4 regions of the Paenibacillus sp. FSL H3-0321 genome follow, and region 1 is predicted to be linked to each of the others. Evidence: riboswitches for the same ligand, from Rfam matches in the RefSeq annotation. Region 1 holds a riboswitch; each other region holds the start of a gene.
The links. Region 1 has a riboswitch for cyclic di-GMP ahead of MHI45_RS22160 (transglutaminase-like domain-containing protein). Riboswitches for the same ligand answer to the same signal wherever they lie in the genome.
Positions count from the first base shown of each region.

Region 1 (4,282 bases):
ACAGGCGACTTCCGGCTCATCGACCGTAAAGTATGCGATGTGCTGCGCGGTCTCAAAGAGAAAAACCGCTATGTCAGAGGTTTGGTGAGCTGGGTCGGCTTCCGGCAGACGATGGTGGAATATGTGCGGGAGGAACGTTTTGCAGGTGAAACCAAATACCCGCTGAAGAAAATGATCCGGTTTGCGGTTGACGGAATCACCTCATTTTCACATAAGCCGCTGAAAATAGCCTCATATGTAGGCTTCTTTCTCTCCTTCTCCAGCTTTGTGTATCTGTTCTTTGTATTATTCCAGAGAATCTTTTTCACCTCATGGACGGTTCCGGGCTGGGCTTCCATCGTCGGCGTCAATTTGTTGTTTAACGGCATCGTGCTGATGCTGCTTGGCGTAATAGGTGAATATATTGGACGGATATATGATGAATCCAAGGATAGACCGCTGTATATCGTGCGTGAGACCAAGGGTTACCGGGGTGGGGAGCATGAGGAGCGGCAAGAGGACAATGATTATGGCAGATAGGAAGCTGAATGCGGGATTTATCCAGTTTTTAAAATTTAATGCTGTAGGCTTACTGAATACGCTGATTGATTTCGCCGTATTTACCTTGCTGCATTCTCTGGGTATGATGAACACCCCGGCACAGATAATTTCTTATAGCGCAGGGACAGCGAACAGTTTCTTTTGGAACAAGAAGGTGACCTTTAAGGATAAGAGTCAGGCTAGCAAGGACAGTTTTAACCGTATGCAATTAGTCCGATTCATCATACTGAACCTGGTTGTACTGGGGATATCAGTGCTGCTGATGCATCTGCTAACGGACAAATTTGGAGTTCAGGTGCTGATTTCCAAAGTGCTGGTTACGTTCGTCACCGTCATCATCAATTTCTTTGGTAGCCGTAAATGGGTATTTTAAGTCAGATGATGGGCCGTGGAGTTTCTTTATCTTAAAGATCGGGGGGGGATTTGATGCGTAAGTTTTCCTATTTGATCATAATTGCAGGAGTTCTAGTCATGCTGTATCCAAAAGCGAGCGAATGGTATAACGACCGGCAGCAAGAGAAGCTGCTGAAGGAGGCTGAACAGGCTTATAGTGAGCTGGCCCCTTCGTCAGAGCTCGATCTGAAAAAACAGTACGCCGAGGTCACTGCACTGCTGGCAGAAGAATCAGCTGGGGATGAACCAGTGCAGGCTGCCGAACCGGCAGAGCAGGAAATAGAGGTCGGCGGCAAAGTGACCGGAATTATCACAATCGACAAAATCGATTTGAAATTGCCCATATTGGAAGGGGCGACCAAAGCCAACATGAAGCATGCCGCAGCCCATATGAAGGAAACCGCTCCAATCGGTGAAATAGGCAATGCTGCCATAGCTGCACACAGGTCTAGGACTGCAGGGAGATTATTCAACAGACTGAACGAAGTAAAGGTCGGAGATACCATTTCCGTCAAGACAAGCGATCAGGAGTATAAATACGAGGTTTACGATATCTCGATTGTTGAGCCTACCGATGTGTCTGTACTGAACGGGAATAAACAAGATAAGATCCTTACCCTCATTACATGTGATCCTTTGGTAAATCCGACCCATCGACTGATTATCCACGCTAAAGCGGTTTGAAGTAAGAGAACAGATCATAAAATGCGAAAATTATAAAAATTTAAATGAATTAAGTAGAAATCTAGTGATTTAGGTCTTGTAACTAGGCATTAATATGATACTATATAACTATAAAAGCTAAACACGATAACGGCAAACCTATCGAAAGGTAGGGACGCAAAGCTAAAGGGCCTTCCCGGTAAGGATGGCAGCCAGCTACCGAATGAAGAGGCTTTTTTTGTTTGTTCTTAAGATGAATCTAGTATATTCCAATAGTAGTAGGAACAGATAAAGCTTAAACGATAACGGCAAACCTATCGAAAGGTAGGGACGCAAAGCTAAAGGGCCTTCCCGGGTATGGATGGCAGCCAGCTACCGAAAGGGGTTTTATCCATGAAGAAGTTCTATTATATGTTCTTGACCTTGTTCGTCCTGGTTACTTCAGTTCAAGTAAGCACAGCTAACGCTTCCAGCGTAGAGTCAGGCTGGTTAAATACATCGCAATTGAGCCAAGGGGTTGTCCAAGTTTCCTATGATGTTCCCAAGGACAAACGTATCAAGCTCATGATTACCAAAGACAATAAGAGCTACTCTTATAACTTATATGCCTCCAAATCTACAGAAACGTTTCCACTGCAGCAGGGGAATGGCGCTTATAAAGTGTCAGTCTTAGAGAACACCAGCGGCAACAAATACAAAGTACTTTCTTCCGAAACCGTAGATCTGAGCATGAGCAACACCAATGCCGTATATTTGAGTTCCGTACAGAATGTGAAATGGAATTCTTCCGATAAAGCAGTACTGAAAGCTAAGCAGCTCACGCAAGGGCTGACCACTGATGAAGCAAAGGTACAAGCTATCTATAATTACATCGTGGCGAATGTAAAGTACGACTACACCTTAGCAGCTAATGTTACGCAGGATTATATCCCGAACAACGACAACACACTTGCTAGTAAGAAAGGGATTTGCTACGATTATGCATCTTTGTTCGCCACCATGCTCCGCAGTGAAGGGATTCCGACAAAGCTGGTAATGGGCAATACGAGTTATGTATCTGTATATCATGCCTGGAATGAAGTATTGCTTAACGGCAAATGGGTAACGATCGATACGACAGTAGACGCCGGATTGGGTAAGAACAAAGAAACAGGCTTCACCAAAGCGTCGAGCAAATATACAGCAGCTAAGATCTACTAATCCTGTAGAATGATGATTACTCTAAGATAACCGGCTTAATATTTAAGCCGGTTATCTTTTTTTGTTTAAGGGGTTGCTTTTTTATATTGATGTGGGGTATTATAGGTAAGCGTTGTTAGAGCGCACCCAAGTAAATAAGGAATGGCTGAAAAGTTGTTTCAAAAAAAAGCTTGCGTTTCTAAATCAAACGTGATATATTATAAGAGTTGCTGGTGACGAGATAATCGACACTGACAACGAGCTTGATCTTTGAAAACTGAACAACGAGTGAGTATGGAAATCACGCAAGTGAGATCCAAAATTAGAGAATGTAAATTCTCGTCAGATGTTTCAAATTGAGCAATCGCTCTTTCTAAATACCAATTTGGAGAGTTTGATCCTGGCTCAGGACGAACGCTGGCGGCGTGCCTAATACATGCAAGTCGAGCGGAGTTATGAAGGAGCTTGCTCCGGATTAACTTAGCGGCGGACGGGTGAGTAACACGTAGGCAACCTACCTCTTTGACTGGGATAACTACCGGAAACGGTAGCTAATACCGGATAATTCCTTTGTTCACATGGACGAAGGATGAAAGGCGGAGCAATCTGCTACAAGGAGATGGGCCTGCGGCGCATTAGCTAGTTGGTGGGGTAACGGCTCACCAAGGCGACGATGCGTAGCCGACCTGAGAGGGTGAACGGCCACACTGGGACTGAGACACGGCCCAGACTCCTACGGGAGGCAGCAGTAGGGAATCTTCCGCAATGGGCGAAAGCCTGACGGAGCAACGCCGCGTGAGTGATGAAGGTTTTCGGATCGTAAAGCTCTGTTGCCAGGGAAGAACGTCCGGTAGAGTAACTGCTACCGGAGTGACGGTACCTGAGAAGAAAGCCCCGGCTAACTACGTGCCAGCAGCCGCGGTAATACGTAGGGGGCAAGCGTTGTCCGGAATTATTGGGCGTAAAGCGCGCGCAGGCGGCTATTTAAGTCTGGTGTTTAAACCTTGGGCTCAACCTGAGGTCGCACTGGAAACTGGGTGGCTTGAGTACAGAAGAGGAAAGTGGAATTCCACGTGTAGCGGTGAAATGCGTAGATATGTGGAGGAACACCAGTGGCGAAGGCGACTTTCTGGGCTGTAACTGACGCTGAGGCGCGAAAGCGTGGGGAGCAAACAGGATTAGATACCCTGGTAGTCCACGCCGTAAACGATGAGTGCTAGGTGTTAGGGGTTTCGATACCCTTGGTGCCGAAGTTAACACAGTAAGCACTCCGCCTGGGGAGTACGGTCGCAAGACTGAAACTCAAAGGAATTGACGGGGACCCGCACAAGCAGTGGAGTATGTGGTTTAATTCGAAGCAACGCGAAGAACCTTACCAGGTCTTGACATCCCTCTGAATCCACTAGAGATAGTGGCGGCCTTCGGGACAGAGGAGACAGGTGGTGCATGGTTGTCGTCAGCTCGTGTCGTGAGATGTTGGGTTAAGTCCCGCAACGAGCGCAACCCT
Region 1 is NZ_JBBODH010000001.1:4,950,373-4,954,654, forward strand. Features, by position in the region: gene MHI45_RS22145 (glycosyltransferase family 2 protein) at 1-519, shown strand, start outside; gene MHI45_RS22150 (GtrA family protein) at 509-913, shown strand; gene MHI45_RS22155 (class D sortase) at 1,012-1,617, shown strand; cyclic di-GMP riboswitch class I at 1,739-1,820, shown strand; cyclic di-GMP riboswitch class I at 1,894-1,976, shown strand; gene MHI45_RS22160 (transglutaminase-like domain-containing protein) at 1,990-2,796, shown strand; rRNA gene MHI45_RS22165 (16S ribosomal RNA) at 3,158-4,282, shown strand, end outside.

Region 2 (4,282 bases), 180 kb from region 1:
TGGTGTCGGTGTCGGTGTTGGCGTCGGCTCCGGCGTTGGTGTCGGTGTCGGTGTCGGCTCCGGCGTTGGTGTTGGCGTCGGTGTCGGCTCCGGCGTCGGTGTCGGTGTTGGTGTTGGCGTCGGTGTCGGCGTTGGCGTCGGCGTCGCCGTCGGCTCCGGCGTTGGTGTCGGCTCCGGCGTTGGTGTCGGTGTTGGTGTTGGTATCGGTGTAGCCGTTGGTGTTGGCGTTGGCGTCGGTGTCGGTGTTGGCGTCGCCGTCGGCTCCGGCGTTGGTGTCGGCTCCGGCGTTGGTGTCGGTGTTGGTGTCGGTGTTGGCGTTGGTGTTGGCGTTGGTGTCGGTGTCGGCTCCGGCGTTGGTGTCGGTGTTGGCGTTGGTGTCGGCTCCGGCGTTGGTGTCGGTGTTGGCGTTGGTGTTGGCGTTGGTGTTGGCGTTGGTGTCGGTGTCGGTGTCGGCTCCGGCGTTGGTGTCGGCGTTGGCGTCGGCTCCGGCGTTGGTGTCGGTGTCGGCTCCGGCGTCGGTGTTGGCGTCGCCGTTGGTGTTGGTGTTGGTGTTGGTGTTGGCGTCGCCGTTGGTGTTGGCGTCGCCGTTGGTGTTGGTGTCGCCGTTGGCGTCGGTGTTGGCGTCGGCTCCGGCGTTGGCGTCGGCTCCGGCGTTGGCGTCGGCTCCGGCGTTGGCGTCGGCTCCGGCGTTGGCGTCGCCGTTGGTGTTGGTGTTGGTGTCGGTGTCGCCGTTGGTGTTGGTGTTGGTGTCGGTGTTGGCGTCGGCGTTGGCGTCGGTGTCGGTGTTGGCCCGACTGGCGGCACCGTTCCCTCAAAGGTATGATGATGCATCTGAATATAACCGCTGAATCCTTTTGCAATAAGGGTACCATGCAGCTCAGCACGGCTGAATGCCACAAAGGCATGAGGAGCCAACATGGTGCCTTCAATGGTTGTGTTGCCATTTGCTACAGAAGAAGCTTCGTAGAAGTTGAACAACACATTGTGAGGTTTGCCGTTCCACATTTGAAAATCCGGAATGACGACCTTATTCCCGCTTACATTGATAATTACCGTGGCATTTCCTGCAATGTTGAACTGGAGACCGTTGGTAACTGCCAAATCCGCAGCAGTCAAATGAATGACATTAAAGGAATCCGGAGCGTTAATCGTTATTTTCCCACCATCTCTGACAAAGGGCTGTGTTTGTTTCAGAGCAGCGAGTTCACTCGAACGCTGAATCAAAAATTGCTCCTCAGCTTGAAAATCGATCGGATGACCCTGCCGCGTGCCTCCCTTAAGATCGGCTCCTGAACTTTTCATGCTGCCTCCATATACAGAGGTGCCATAAACTGTTCCATTTGAAAAGTCGATGTCTTTGCCGGCGATAAGCACATCTCCGCCTACAGCATCCTTGGATACGCCATATCCTTGAAGAGTAATGTTCCCTGCAGCAGCAAGCCGTCCGTGGATCTGGTCATTGCTTTGCGCGAAATCTCCAAAGATAAAGGCGTTGAAATTCCCGGCGACTCCCAGCACCGGTGTTGGGGTGTACGGCATGCTTGCCGCCGCCTCTGCATTGATCCCCGGATGAAGCATATTGCCGATGGTTAAAATCCCCGTCAGAATCAAAGCTAATGATTTTTTCTTCAACAATGATATATACCTCCTATGTAACTATTCTATGAATGCACAGATTGGCCCATAACAACAAAAAGACCGCCAAGAAGGGTTAGCTTCATGGCGGCCGGACGATCATGGCACCTTTAGAGTGCTGTAGATTCCTGACTTTGCGTCCCGCTCTTTCGAACGGTTTGCGATTATACATGAGAAGTTGGTAACAGTTGTTTTCTATGTAGTCTATGACTTTTGTTACTTTCGGACTAGAATCAGTCTATCTCTTCACCCCTCCGTTTGTCAATCTATTCCTTATTCTTTTGATAGATTCTCTGCAAAAGTCCTCAACCCCGCTTCACCTAAGGGTTTCGTTGTATTCACCGATCACATAAAACAAATTTTCAATATTAAAAATTAGTATATTCGAACCACTTTTCAACTTATGTCGAAACGGCAAAAAAACTGTCGCCAGCTCTTGGCAGCAGTTTTTGGTCATTGTCAATTTACACAAGTCAGCGGGCAACAGCCGGACTTAGAATTTGTATATTTTATAACAGCTGAACCCAGCCGATCATGGACATCCATAGTGGAACACTTAAAAACAACCCGAACAGCAACCCGCGGCGGAGACTTCCCTCATAATTCATCACAATTCTCCTTTTTAATGAGCTTTATTTTTCAATATTTATTATTTCAATTTTAATATAAAATAATTCTTATAATTATTTTGTGAATTATGTCACATTGTTTCAGCTGTTTAGAAATTCCATTGATTAATTTTTGAATAATCGGTTAAAATACGAATATACGTTCTTGTTAGAGGTGATTGAATTTATGCATAGAGCGGAGAGTAACGATAATACACTGGTCAAATCCTATATATTGCTTCCGCTGATTTTATCAGCCTTTGAACGGGATTCAGCCATTATGTCGACACAACTGCGGACCCCCGCCCCATACATGGATGTTCTCCGTACTGCTGCGAATGCGGCTACTGCCGATCTGAGGGATGTGCGCGCCGAAATGAGGAAACGCGGAGTTAAGGTCTATGAACAGCAGCGGCTCCAGGTCGGCATCGAGGCCAAATTTATATGCCGGGGATATCATGAACGGATGCTGCTGCTGGATGACGTCATCGCTGCACAAGCCGCTATCCATATGCGCAAATACCTGGGACTCGATATCTCCGGCTACCACAGCTATGAGGAACAGTACAAAATCAAATCCGGCCCTCAAGCAAGCCTATAGCCTTTGGTGCGTTGAAGAATAAAAACAGGCCTCGCCATGGGAGTCGGCAAGACCTGTAAAGTACCCGCTATAAATTACATTAAAACCTTCCAATAGCCCAATGTGCCGAAAATAACTACCAGCGCCACGGGATATAGAATTCTCCGGCTTACCTTATCCTTAAACGTAAGAAATAAACATAACATGCAAAGCCACGCAATAAGAAGACTGCCCATTTCCTATGCATACGCTCCTTCCTGAGCCCATTCATACCTGTATTCCACCGAACCGCCGGTACCGTCATAACATTTTCCGTCTATCCAATCAGACTTGCCGGTCTGAAATTCCATAAGCGCTTCACCGCTCCCATTGCGGAACAGGATGCTCCCAGAAGCCCAGCCGGCCCTTGGCCGGAATGTTGTCCTCCAGCGGAGTGACCCCCGTCAGTTCCCAGGCAAACCGGCCCTCCCTATAATCTCCAAAGATATATTCGCTGCCGTAGGGCCAGCCTTCTTCAGCCATACCAGCTGTAACTTCATAACAGTTTATCAGCGATCCTGTCGCTATAATCGCTCCGGCAGGCAAATTGTCCGCTGTAAAACCATGACGGGCGAGCACCGATTGGAAAGGCTCCCGTAAGCATACTGCCTTATCAATCTTCAAACCGGCATGAATGGCGATTTCACCCCGGTAAGCCGTTCTCCAGGAACGGGTCTCGAATGATTTTTCACCAAGAGCAATGAGCGTCGCCCAAGGCTGCCGTATAGTCAGGCATCGCATAACATCCTGCCCCCTCTCTGCAACAAAGGAAAGGCGCAGCCCACCGGGAATCCGGAAAACCGCGCCGCATATAGTTTTTTTAAGATGCTGGTGAAGGAAATTGCCCCCGGCTTAAGCATTATGAGCGTAACCCACACCTATCTGTAAGGTTCAATTAGGTTCTGTATATTCTTTGCGGCGCTTCACTACTCATTATAAGGTTCAATAAGGTTTTGTAAAGTTTCTCTCGACTGCTTTACTCTTCCTTTTGCCCTTAGGATTCCTCCACTATTGGAATAACTTAGCTTCTGCAAATCCAAACAATTATTAATGGGCATTCGCCGTCAACAATATAGGTTATAGTCCATAGACTGTTGTCAGGATGTATTTATCTGAGGAGGTATTATTTTATGGACGCAAATAATTATCAACAAGTCTCTTGGAGTTGCATGAATAAGTACGTTGGTGTAACTACTACAGATGGTCAGTCTCATGATGGGTTTATTGCCCATGTAGACCAGGATTTCGTTACTCTTGCTATTCCCACAAACGAGATGTTTCAGGGTATGCCTGCGCAAAACTCTACCTACAGACAATTCGGGTTCCATCCAGGTTTTTTCCCCAGACGCCGCTTTATCCAGAGACGGATCCCTTTTGGCGCCATTACTGCTTTGTTCTTACTCCCGTTTTTTATTTAATG
Region 2 is NZ_JBBODH010000001.1:4,771,978-4,776,259, reverse strand. Features, by position in the region: gene MHI45_RS21360 (choice-of-anchor A family protein) at 1-1,635, opposite strand, end outside; cyclic di-GMP riboswitch class I at 1,719-1,808, opposite strand; gene MHI45_RS21355 (hypothetical protein) at 2,431-2,844, shown strand; gene MHI45_RS21350 (ASCH domain-containing protein) at 3,181-3,603, opposite strand; gene MHI45_RS21345 (phosphatidylinositol kinase) at 3,993-4,280, shown strand.
Region 2: linked by a shared signal. The riboswitch ahead of MHI45_RS21360 (choice-of-anchor A family protein) and the one ahead of MHI45_RS22160 (transglutaminase-like domain-containing protein) in region 1 are both predicted to bind cyclic di-GMP.

Region 3 (4,282 bases), 320 kb from region 1:
GAGGTTTCGTCCGCATAACTCCTAGCCTGTTCGGCCGCGTTCGATGCCTGATGATAGGCTGCCTGCACATAAGCGTCCACTCTTCTGATGGAGCTTAGCTTTCTAACCATCTCCTGAAATTCGCCCAGCGTTAGATTGGCTTGGCTGAGCAATTGTTCGAATACCGGGATATCGTTATTTTGTGCGGCTGTTAATTGATTAAAATCGACCTCATATGGAAAAAGTCTCTGGTTCACTTCATTGACTTGCTGCTCCAGCTCTAATTGCGAGCGTGTTAGATAGCCTTGAAGCTCAGCTAAAAAAGCAGCCGCGCCGGCCGCAGCCTCACGCGTTTGTGCAGCAGCCTCTTGAATACCTCCAATACGTCCCTCTGCGGTCTCCGAGCCCGTATTCTTATCCGTTATCTCCGCCAGCACCTCTCTCGCCGCTTCACGCTGCCAGGCAGCAAGCTTCATCGCTTCGCTGGCTTGGTTGGCAATATGATCGACCGTGCTTGGAAACACAAATGCTGTGGTGATATTGGAGGATTCGGTTGCTGCGACGTTAGTCAGCAATGCATACGTGGGCGTTGTAATTTGGCTGATGCCATAAGCCGAAATCACTACGATCCCTGCAATTTGGGGAAGCGTATACCGACGGATATTTCTATTCCGGGAAGAACGTGAAAGCCTCACAGGAGCCTCTCCTTTAGCTGCTTGCAATTTCCTGCAAACAAAGTAATCTATTAACACCCAGCCTTTATGACGAACGTTATTCGTTCGTTATTAAGAACTATGACGTAAGTATATGCCATTACTCCTACAAATCAAAAATCTCATTTTGTTGCAATATTCTTAATAAAGAACGATTTATAGTTAATTTTCTGCTTTTAGCTTCATTTTCCTCAGCTTATCGTACTTTTTAACGAACGTTTTCGCATGAAAAATCTAAATGATACCGCAGAGGGAATAAAAATAATGGGGATGTGGAGTGGAAACGACATAAAAGGGGGATCATTCATACCGGAACTGATTCTATAGTGCTTTGTCCGTCTTCCGGTTATTTGTTATACTGTAACAAAAAGTACGGAGGGGCGTTTTTATCGTGCCAGATAATATGGGAAGTCGCATCCACCATCTCCGTCTGGAAAAAGGCTTGTCTCTTTCGGAGCTTGCGGATAAGGCTGATGTGGCGAAATCATACTTAAGCAATGTGGAAAGAAATATACAATCTAACCCCTCTATTCAATTTATTGAAAAAATCGCTGACGCACTTCAGGTGTCCATTCATGCGCTGCTTTACGGCGAGCCTTCCGATGTGCAGGAGTCACCTCTGGATGGAGAATGGTCCCGGCTCGTACTGGAAGCTATGGCTTCGGGTATAAGCAAGCGGGAATTCAAAGAGTTCTTGGACTATCAAAAATGGCGGCTGGAGCAGAAGGATTCCTGATTCATGCAGGTTCCTTCTACTGCCGGTCATACAGAAAGGGCATAGCGGAGAGATCCGCTATGCCCTTTCTGTATGTACAAAACTTTTAACAACCAACCGCTACATCGCCTGTAAAGTCTTCTCATTAAAAAATTGGCGGATTTCATCCGCTTTGATGCCCGCCTGCTTAGCCGACATCAGCAAATATACCCATTCTAAATCCAGATCAACTGTCTGCAGTTCTCCGTTGTTCCCCTGGTTGGACTTATCCAAGAAATCTCCTCCTAAGATTACGCGTCCCCAGGCAGTCCGGCCGTCGTAGTATTTCTACATTAGACCCGAGACTTTGTGCCCCTGTCTTTCGGCAGGTTTACCCTTTACTGGATCCTTTACATGAAAGGATCTGGCTAGAAATTCATGAAACCGTTATCCGCAATAACATTATACAATATCTTACACGAAAAGTGTGTCGATTTATGGGAATATTGTATAAATAGAAACGGAAAATAATTGATTATTTTGCCAACAGCTTGTATGAATTACTCGATAACCCAAAAAAATTGTAGAACAAGCCTCTTTATCTATGTATGTATGTATATATGAAAACTGAAAACAACATTTTTATTTCGTTCATTTCAATCACACCGTCGCATCATTTTCATATAGTTAAGAAACCAAACTTATAATAGTTCTGTATGAATTAGGCACTGAATCATACCGTTTTGCGAACGGATTCAACCAAAGTATGAATTGATTACCCGCCTTGAAAGTTGCACAATAAGATGAGGAATGAAACCGCAAACATCGAAGCTCCACAAGGGCGCCGGCGAAATTTTGGCGCGCGTGGAGTTCATCCGTTAGGAGGATGTATTCATGGCAGCCAAAGATCCCTATAACGAAACTGTGTGGAGCAAGTATTACGGACCCAATCTGGGTTACATCCAAGAGAAATATGAGCAATTTGTAAAAGATCCAACTTTAGTAGAGCATAATTACCGCGATCTCTTCACCCTTTCCGGCCCCCCTCCATTGGCTCCTGATGCCGAACAGGCACCGCTGCCTGTGGTTTCAGGAGATACTGAGTGGCTTAGAAAGGCCGTAAGGGCATCCAAGCTGATCGCCAATATCCGCATACATGGCCATATGGCCGCCAATATCGACCCGCTGGACCGGGGAAACAATCCGATGGCGAAATATTTGGAGTACGAAACCTATGATCTGACCCGCGAGGATTTAATGGCTATGCCCGCCTCGCTGATCTGGGAGAATGCCCCGAATGACGTTCATACTGCTTGGGATGCCGTTCACCGGATGCGCCAGGCCTACACGCAGACCATTGCCTATGAATTCGGGCATGTACGTGACGAGCAGGAGCTGCGCTGGCTGAACAGCCAGGCGGAATCTACCAGCTCTCCCGCGCCTCTAAACAACGCAGAGCGCAAAGAATTGCTGAAAAGGCTGATTCAGGTAGAGCAGTTCGAAACTTTCCTTCATAAAACCTTTGTCGGCCAGAAACGCTTCAGCCTGGAAGGTAATGACGCCTTGGTGCCGATGCTGGATGAAATCGTGCGTGCTGCCGCTCATGACGGTGCCGAACATATCCTGATGGGTATGGCGCATCGCGGACGGCTCAACGTCCTGGCTCATATTCTGGGCAAACCTTATGATATTATTTTCTCGGAATTCCATCATTCGCCGAACAAGGAGCTGTTCCCTTCCGAAGGCTCCATGGGCATCAACTACGGCTGGACCGGCGATGTGAAATATCATCTCGGCGCTGACCGCGCCGTTCGTGAAGGAGAAACCGTCCGTACACGGATCACTCTGGCCAACAATCCGAGCCACTTGGAATTCGTCAATCCGGTGGTTGAGGGCTTCACGCGTGCGGCCCAGGAAGACCGCAGCACTCCGGGTCTGCCTAAGCTAAATACGAATAAAGCCATGGCTGTGCTGATGCATGGCGATGCTGCCTTCCCGGGTGAAGGCATCGTGGCCGAAACCCTTAATATCGGCAAGCTTAAAGGTTATCAGAACGGCGGTACGGTGCATATTATCGTCAATAACCGGATCGGATTCACGACGGAAAGTGAAGATTCCCGTTCTACCCACTATGCCAGTGACCTGGCTAAGGGTTATGAAATTCCGATTGTGCATGTCAATGCCGATGATCCGGAGGCTTGCATTGCCGCCGTCCGTCTGGCCAGCGCCTACCGCAATCTGTTCAAGAAGGATTTCGTGATCGACTTGATCGGCTATCGCCGCCACGGACATAATGAAATGGATGATCCGGAAACGACACAGCCGATTGTTTATGGTAAAGTGCGCAATCATCCTACTGTATACAAAGTGTACGCGGAACGGCTGCAGGAGGAGAGAGTTGTCACGGCTGAAGACGTTACAGCAATGAACGCCGAAGCTGAAGGCGTACTGCAGCAAGCCTTTGATAAGATGAAGGAAGGCAAGCATAAGAACGCAGAGGCCAAAACCTCAGTTGCACTGGACAGCGCACGTACACCGCAGCGTCCTACAGCGGTTCCGCTTGACAACCTGCAGGAAATTAACCGGGAGCTGCTGTCGGTGCCGGACGGCTTCCAGGTCTATCCGAAGCTGGAGCGGATTCTGCAGCGCCGCAAAGACGCTTTGAATGATGGAGAACGTGTTGACTGGGCACTCGCAGAAGCCCTCGCCTTCGCTACGATTCTGAAGGATGGCACACCGATTCGTCTCAGCGGCCAGGACTCCCAGCGCGGCACCTTCGCGCACCGCCATCTGGTGCTGCATGACAGTGACACAGGGGCACTTTTCTCTCCGCTGCATCAGCTTAAGGACTCCAGCGCCTCCTTCGGGGTGTACAACAGTCCGTTGTCGGAAGCGT
Region 3 is NZ_JBBODH010000001.1:4,629,828-4,634,109, reverse strand. Features, by position in the region: gene MHI45_RS20635 (hypothetical protein) at 1-674, opposite strand, end outside; gene MHI45_RS20630 (helix-turn-helix domain-containing protein) at 1,096-1,428, shown strand; gene MHI45_RS20625 (anti-repressor SinI family protein) at 1,528-1,680, opposite strand; cyclic di-GMP riboswitch class I at 1,708-1,792, opposite strand; gene MHI45_RS20620 (2-oxoglutarate dehydrogenase E1 component) at 2,281-4,282, shown strand, end outside.
Region 3: linked by a shared signal. The riboswitch ahead of MHI45_RS20625 (anti-repressor SinI family protein) and the one ahead of MHI45_RS22160 (transglutaminase-like domain-containing protein) in region 1 are both predicted to bind cyclic di-GMP.

Region 4 (4,282 bases), 450 kb from region 1:
TAGCCCTGCTGATAAGCAGGGCCACTAAGAGTGGACTTTAGGAATTATAATTGTAACGTCTTAACCAGCACCCGCCGGTGAATACAGAAGCTAACCAGTCGCTCTGCTTAGGAAGCGGAAGGAAGAAACAGGGCGCTCGCAGGAACAGTACCCTTCACTTGGCTTGGGCTTTCCCACATTAGACGCGCTCTGGCATCCCCTTGATTCTCGTAATACTCCACTTTAATATCATATAGCTGCCCGGCATTCAGGCTGATGCTTCCCATGCGTTCGGTTCCACTCTGTTTCATCCAGCTGTCAATCACAAGACTGTCATTGACCCAAACGCGGATGCCGTCATCTGAAGTAGTATAGATTGTGTACGTTTCACTGTAGAGCGGCTTAATCTTGCCGCTCCAGCGTACGGAGAAGAAATCGATGCCGATTGCAGCATCCGGGGTGCCTAGACGCCAATTGAAATCAAGAATGGCGTCGTTACGTACAAGTGCCGGAGTGCCTGACAGCAGCATATTATTGAAATATTCTGCCTTTAGCCCATTCTCAGCAGGTGCTGCTGTCGGTGTTGGTGCCGGCGTCGGTACCGGTGTTGGTGTTGGTGCAGGTGTTGGTGCTGGCGCCGGTGTTGGCGCAGATGTCGGTGTTGCTGTTGGCACCGGTGCTGGTGTTGCTGTCAGCGCAGGCGTTGCTGTTGCCGTTGCGGCTGGTGCTGCTGTCGTCGCTAAAGCCGGTTTTGCAACCAGGCTGGGTGTACTGTCCAATTCTGTCTGGCTGGCAGCAGCTGCCCCGGCATTCACAAACAATGCGCTGGCCGGAACCGTCCCTTTGGCTTGGCTTTGACTTTGCCACATTAAGCGGATATTCGCATCACCGGCATTCTCGTAATACTCGACCTTGATGTCGTACAACTGACCGCCTGTTAAAGCGATGCTCCCGGTACGCTCGGCTCCGCTCTGTTTCATCCAGCTGTCAATGACAGCTTTACCGTTAATATAAACGCGGATACCGTCATCCGAAGTGGTAAAAATCTGATAAATCTCACTATACGTTGGCTTGATTTGACCGGTCCAGCGGACAGAGAAGGAATCTACACCGATTGAAGGATCCGGCGAACCCTGGCGCCAGTTAAAGTTAAGCAATGCATCATTGCGCACCAAGGCCGGCGTACCGGAAAGCGTCATGTTTTTGAAGTATTCTCCCTTAAGTCCGCTCAACACAGGCGCTTCCACTGAATCATTAGAGTCAGGCGTTGGCGTTGCCGTCGGCTTCGACGTTGCCGTTGCCGTCGGTGTTGGCGTTGCCGTTGGTGTTGGTGTCGCTGTCGGTGTTGCCGTTGGTGTCGGCGTCGGCGTTGGCGTTGCCGTTGGTGTCGGTGTTGGCGTTGCCGTTGGTGTCGGCGTCGGCGTTGCTGTTGGTGTCGGCGTTGCTGTTGGTGTCGGCGTCGGTGTTGCCGTTGGCGCAGCGGCTGGTGCACTCCAACTCTTATATTTATTCCGGGTCAGTGTATAGCTATCATTCATGAAACTCTTAATCGTAGTTGTGCTATTTTTCTCATAGAGCATTTTTCCCCAGTTCATCATGAAAACGAAATTTTTCTGGGAGAGCTTCAGTTTGGCCGTGCTGGGCATCTCACCGTTCTCACCAATACCTATCGGTTTACCGGCAGCCAGACTAAGCAAACTGTCATAGTACTTATTCATATAGTCGTTATCATATATATCTGCTGCAAGAACATCCACTTTGCTTGCGCCCGGATAGGTCAGCGCATAAGGATCAGACCAGGCATTCGGTGCATTGGGGTTCCATACCCACAACAGATTGTTTAATTGATGAACGTTCACGAAACGGTCATACATAATATTCCACAGTTCAGCAAAATTACTTTTCTTCCCCCACCAGAACCAGTTGCCGTTCATTTCATGATAAGGTCTCCAAAGTACAGGAACGCCCGCATCCCGCAAGCTTTTGAGCGACACCGCCACTTTATCCAGATCCGTGATCAGGCTGGCGTATTCTGTCGTGCCCGGCGTTACATACCTGTTAAATTCCGCTTGGGTGAGCGGCTTCTGCACATTGGACCAGAGGTACGCCGTCCCCGGCAGATTCTGATGAAAGGTCATTGCGACAATGCCGCCGTTCTTGTACCAGTTGATCGCGCTGTTCACCACATTCTTGCGCTGCGATGCAGCCGTACTCTCCGACTGGCCGCTAATTACGCCAAGCTCATATCCGTGAAGAGCAGCATATTCTCCGCTTGTTCCCTTCAACTTGTTGCTGAATTCATCCGGGCTCTCCAAATAATCGTGCTGTCCAGAGATGATCCCTTTTCCGGTAATGGAATAGAGGTTACTAAGCAGCTTGACAGCTTCGGCTGAAGCGTCCGGATTAACCGGCACTGCTGTGCTTGATGAGGCTTCTGCGGTTGAAGGCGACAGCCCAAATCCTAAAGGCACAGCGGTTAACAATACGGCAAGAGACAGCAAGGTGGACAGCAGACGAGACTTACGGTAAGTTTTCAAAATCATCTTCCTTTCGGTAGCCAGGCTGCCACTCTTGCGAAGGCCCTATGGCTTTGCGTCCCTATCTTTCGATTAGGTTTGCCTTTGTCGTTTTGGAAGGATTAATCCCTCTTACCGTAAGTATCGTCCCTATGAAGTTTTTATTTAGAGCATTAATAAAAATAAATTAATAAATGGTTCTAAATGCCTGTTTTGGATTTGCAACAATTGGTTAAATAGATTATTTAGGCCTAAGAGATAAACTGTTGCAAAGCTATATCTTCCCAATCCAAGGTGATGCGGATGTTATCCTCTTCTACCAGTTCCGAACCGGTCTGTACCTCGATAAACTCTACATCCGTCAGCGCAAGAATCGCATGTTTGGTGCCTTCCGGTATACGCACCACATCTCCCGCCTTCACATTATGCATCTTCTCATTAATCACAATGCTTGCTTCACCGCTGACAAATGTCCAGATTTCACTGCGTTTATGGTGCAGCTGGTAACTGATATTTTTACCCTCTTCGATAAAAATCCGTTTGGTCAGCACTTCATTTCCCTCATCGTATTTCACATAATCTATGACCTTATAATGGCCCCAGCGGCGTTCTTCGTACATGGGTCTTTGTTCAAAAGACTTCAGCACTTCCTTGATTCTCGGACTCTCCGCTTTATGGGTAACCAAAATCCCGTCCGGGCTGGCAGCGATAATCAGATCCTTCGCGCCGATCACCGTAATCGGAATATCCAGCTCATTAATCAGGCATGTGCCTTCGGAATCCGCCGTCACGAACCCTTTGCCTACATGATTGCTGTTCATTTCTTCAGTTAGCGTGTTCCAGGTGCCCAGATCCTTCCAGAATCCGGCATAAGGCTGAACTACGATTTTCTCCTCTTTTTCCACCACTTCATAGTCAAAGCTTATGGAAGCAAGCAGTTTGTACTGCTTCTGCAGTTCCTCGTAGTTCAGCGGCAATCCCTTGCGCTGCAGAATATCAAGCAGATAGCCCAAGCGGAACGCAAACACGCCGCAGTTCCAGAGGGCATTCCGGCTGATCAGTTCCTCGGCCTGCTTACGGTCAGGTTTCTCCTGGAAGTGGCTTACCTGCAGATAACCGCTTGCTCCCGCCTCTGCGCTGGTAGGAATGATATATCCGTATTTTTCTGAAGCATGCTCGGGTACTACACCCATCAGCGCCAGGTTCGCTCCGCTCTCCTGCATCGTTTGCTCAAGCTGCACTACTGTATCGAAGAAGGCGGCTTCCACATAAGGATCGACCGGCAGGATGGCCACGGTCTCGCTTGGCGAAACGCCTTCCATGGAATACAGGTAGGCTGCTGTCAGGGCAATCGCCGGAAACGTATCGCGGCGTTCCGGCTCAACGATGATAGGCACCTCGCTGCCAAGCTGGCTTTGAATCATTTCCACCTGACTGCGGCCGGTAGCCAGATAAGCCGAACCCGACATATTAGCTTCCTCCAGCTGCCGCCATACCCGTTGCACCATGGATTCCGGCTCACCCGTCGGGCTCTCAAGTACCTTCAGAAATTGCTTCGAACGTGAATCGTTGGACAAAGGCCAGAGACGTTTTCCTGAACCGCCTGATAGAAGTACCAGTTTCATATGGAACCCTCCTCATTATGTGTTGACGCGAAAATATCGGATTGTTATTGGTTGCTTCAAACGTGAAAAGCATAAGACTTAGCTGTTATGAGAGTCACTGCAAGGAATGTTTGGACTTTCGGCCGCTGTTGTCTGCAGATTTCTTGATTTATACCGCTGTTC
Region 4 is NZ_JBBODH010000001.1:5,404,754-5,409,035, reverse strand. Features, by position in the region: gene MHI45_RS24195 (PA14 domain-containing protein) at 108-2,516, opposite strand; cyclic di-GMP riboswitch class I at 2,529-2,609, opposite strand; gene MHI45_RS24190 (sugar phosphate nucleotidyltransferase) at 2,747-4,120, opposite strand; gene MHI45_RS24185 (hypothetical protein) at 4,183-4,282, shown strand, end outside.
Region 4: linked by a shared signal. The riboswitch ahead of MHI45_RS24195 (PA14 domain-containing protein) and the one ahead of MHI45_RS22160 (transglutaminase-like domain-containing protein) in region 1 are both predicted to bind cyclic di-GMP.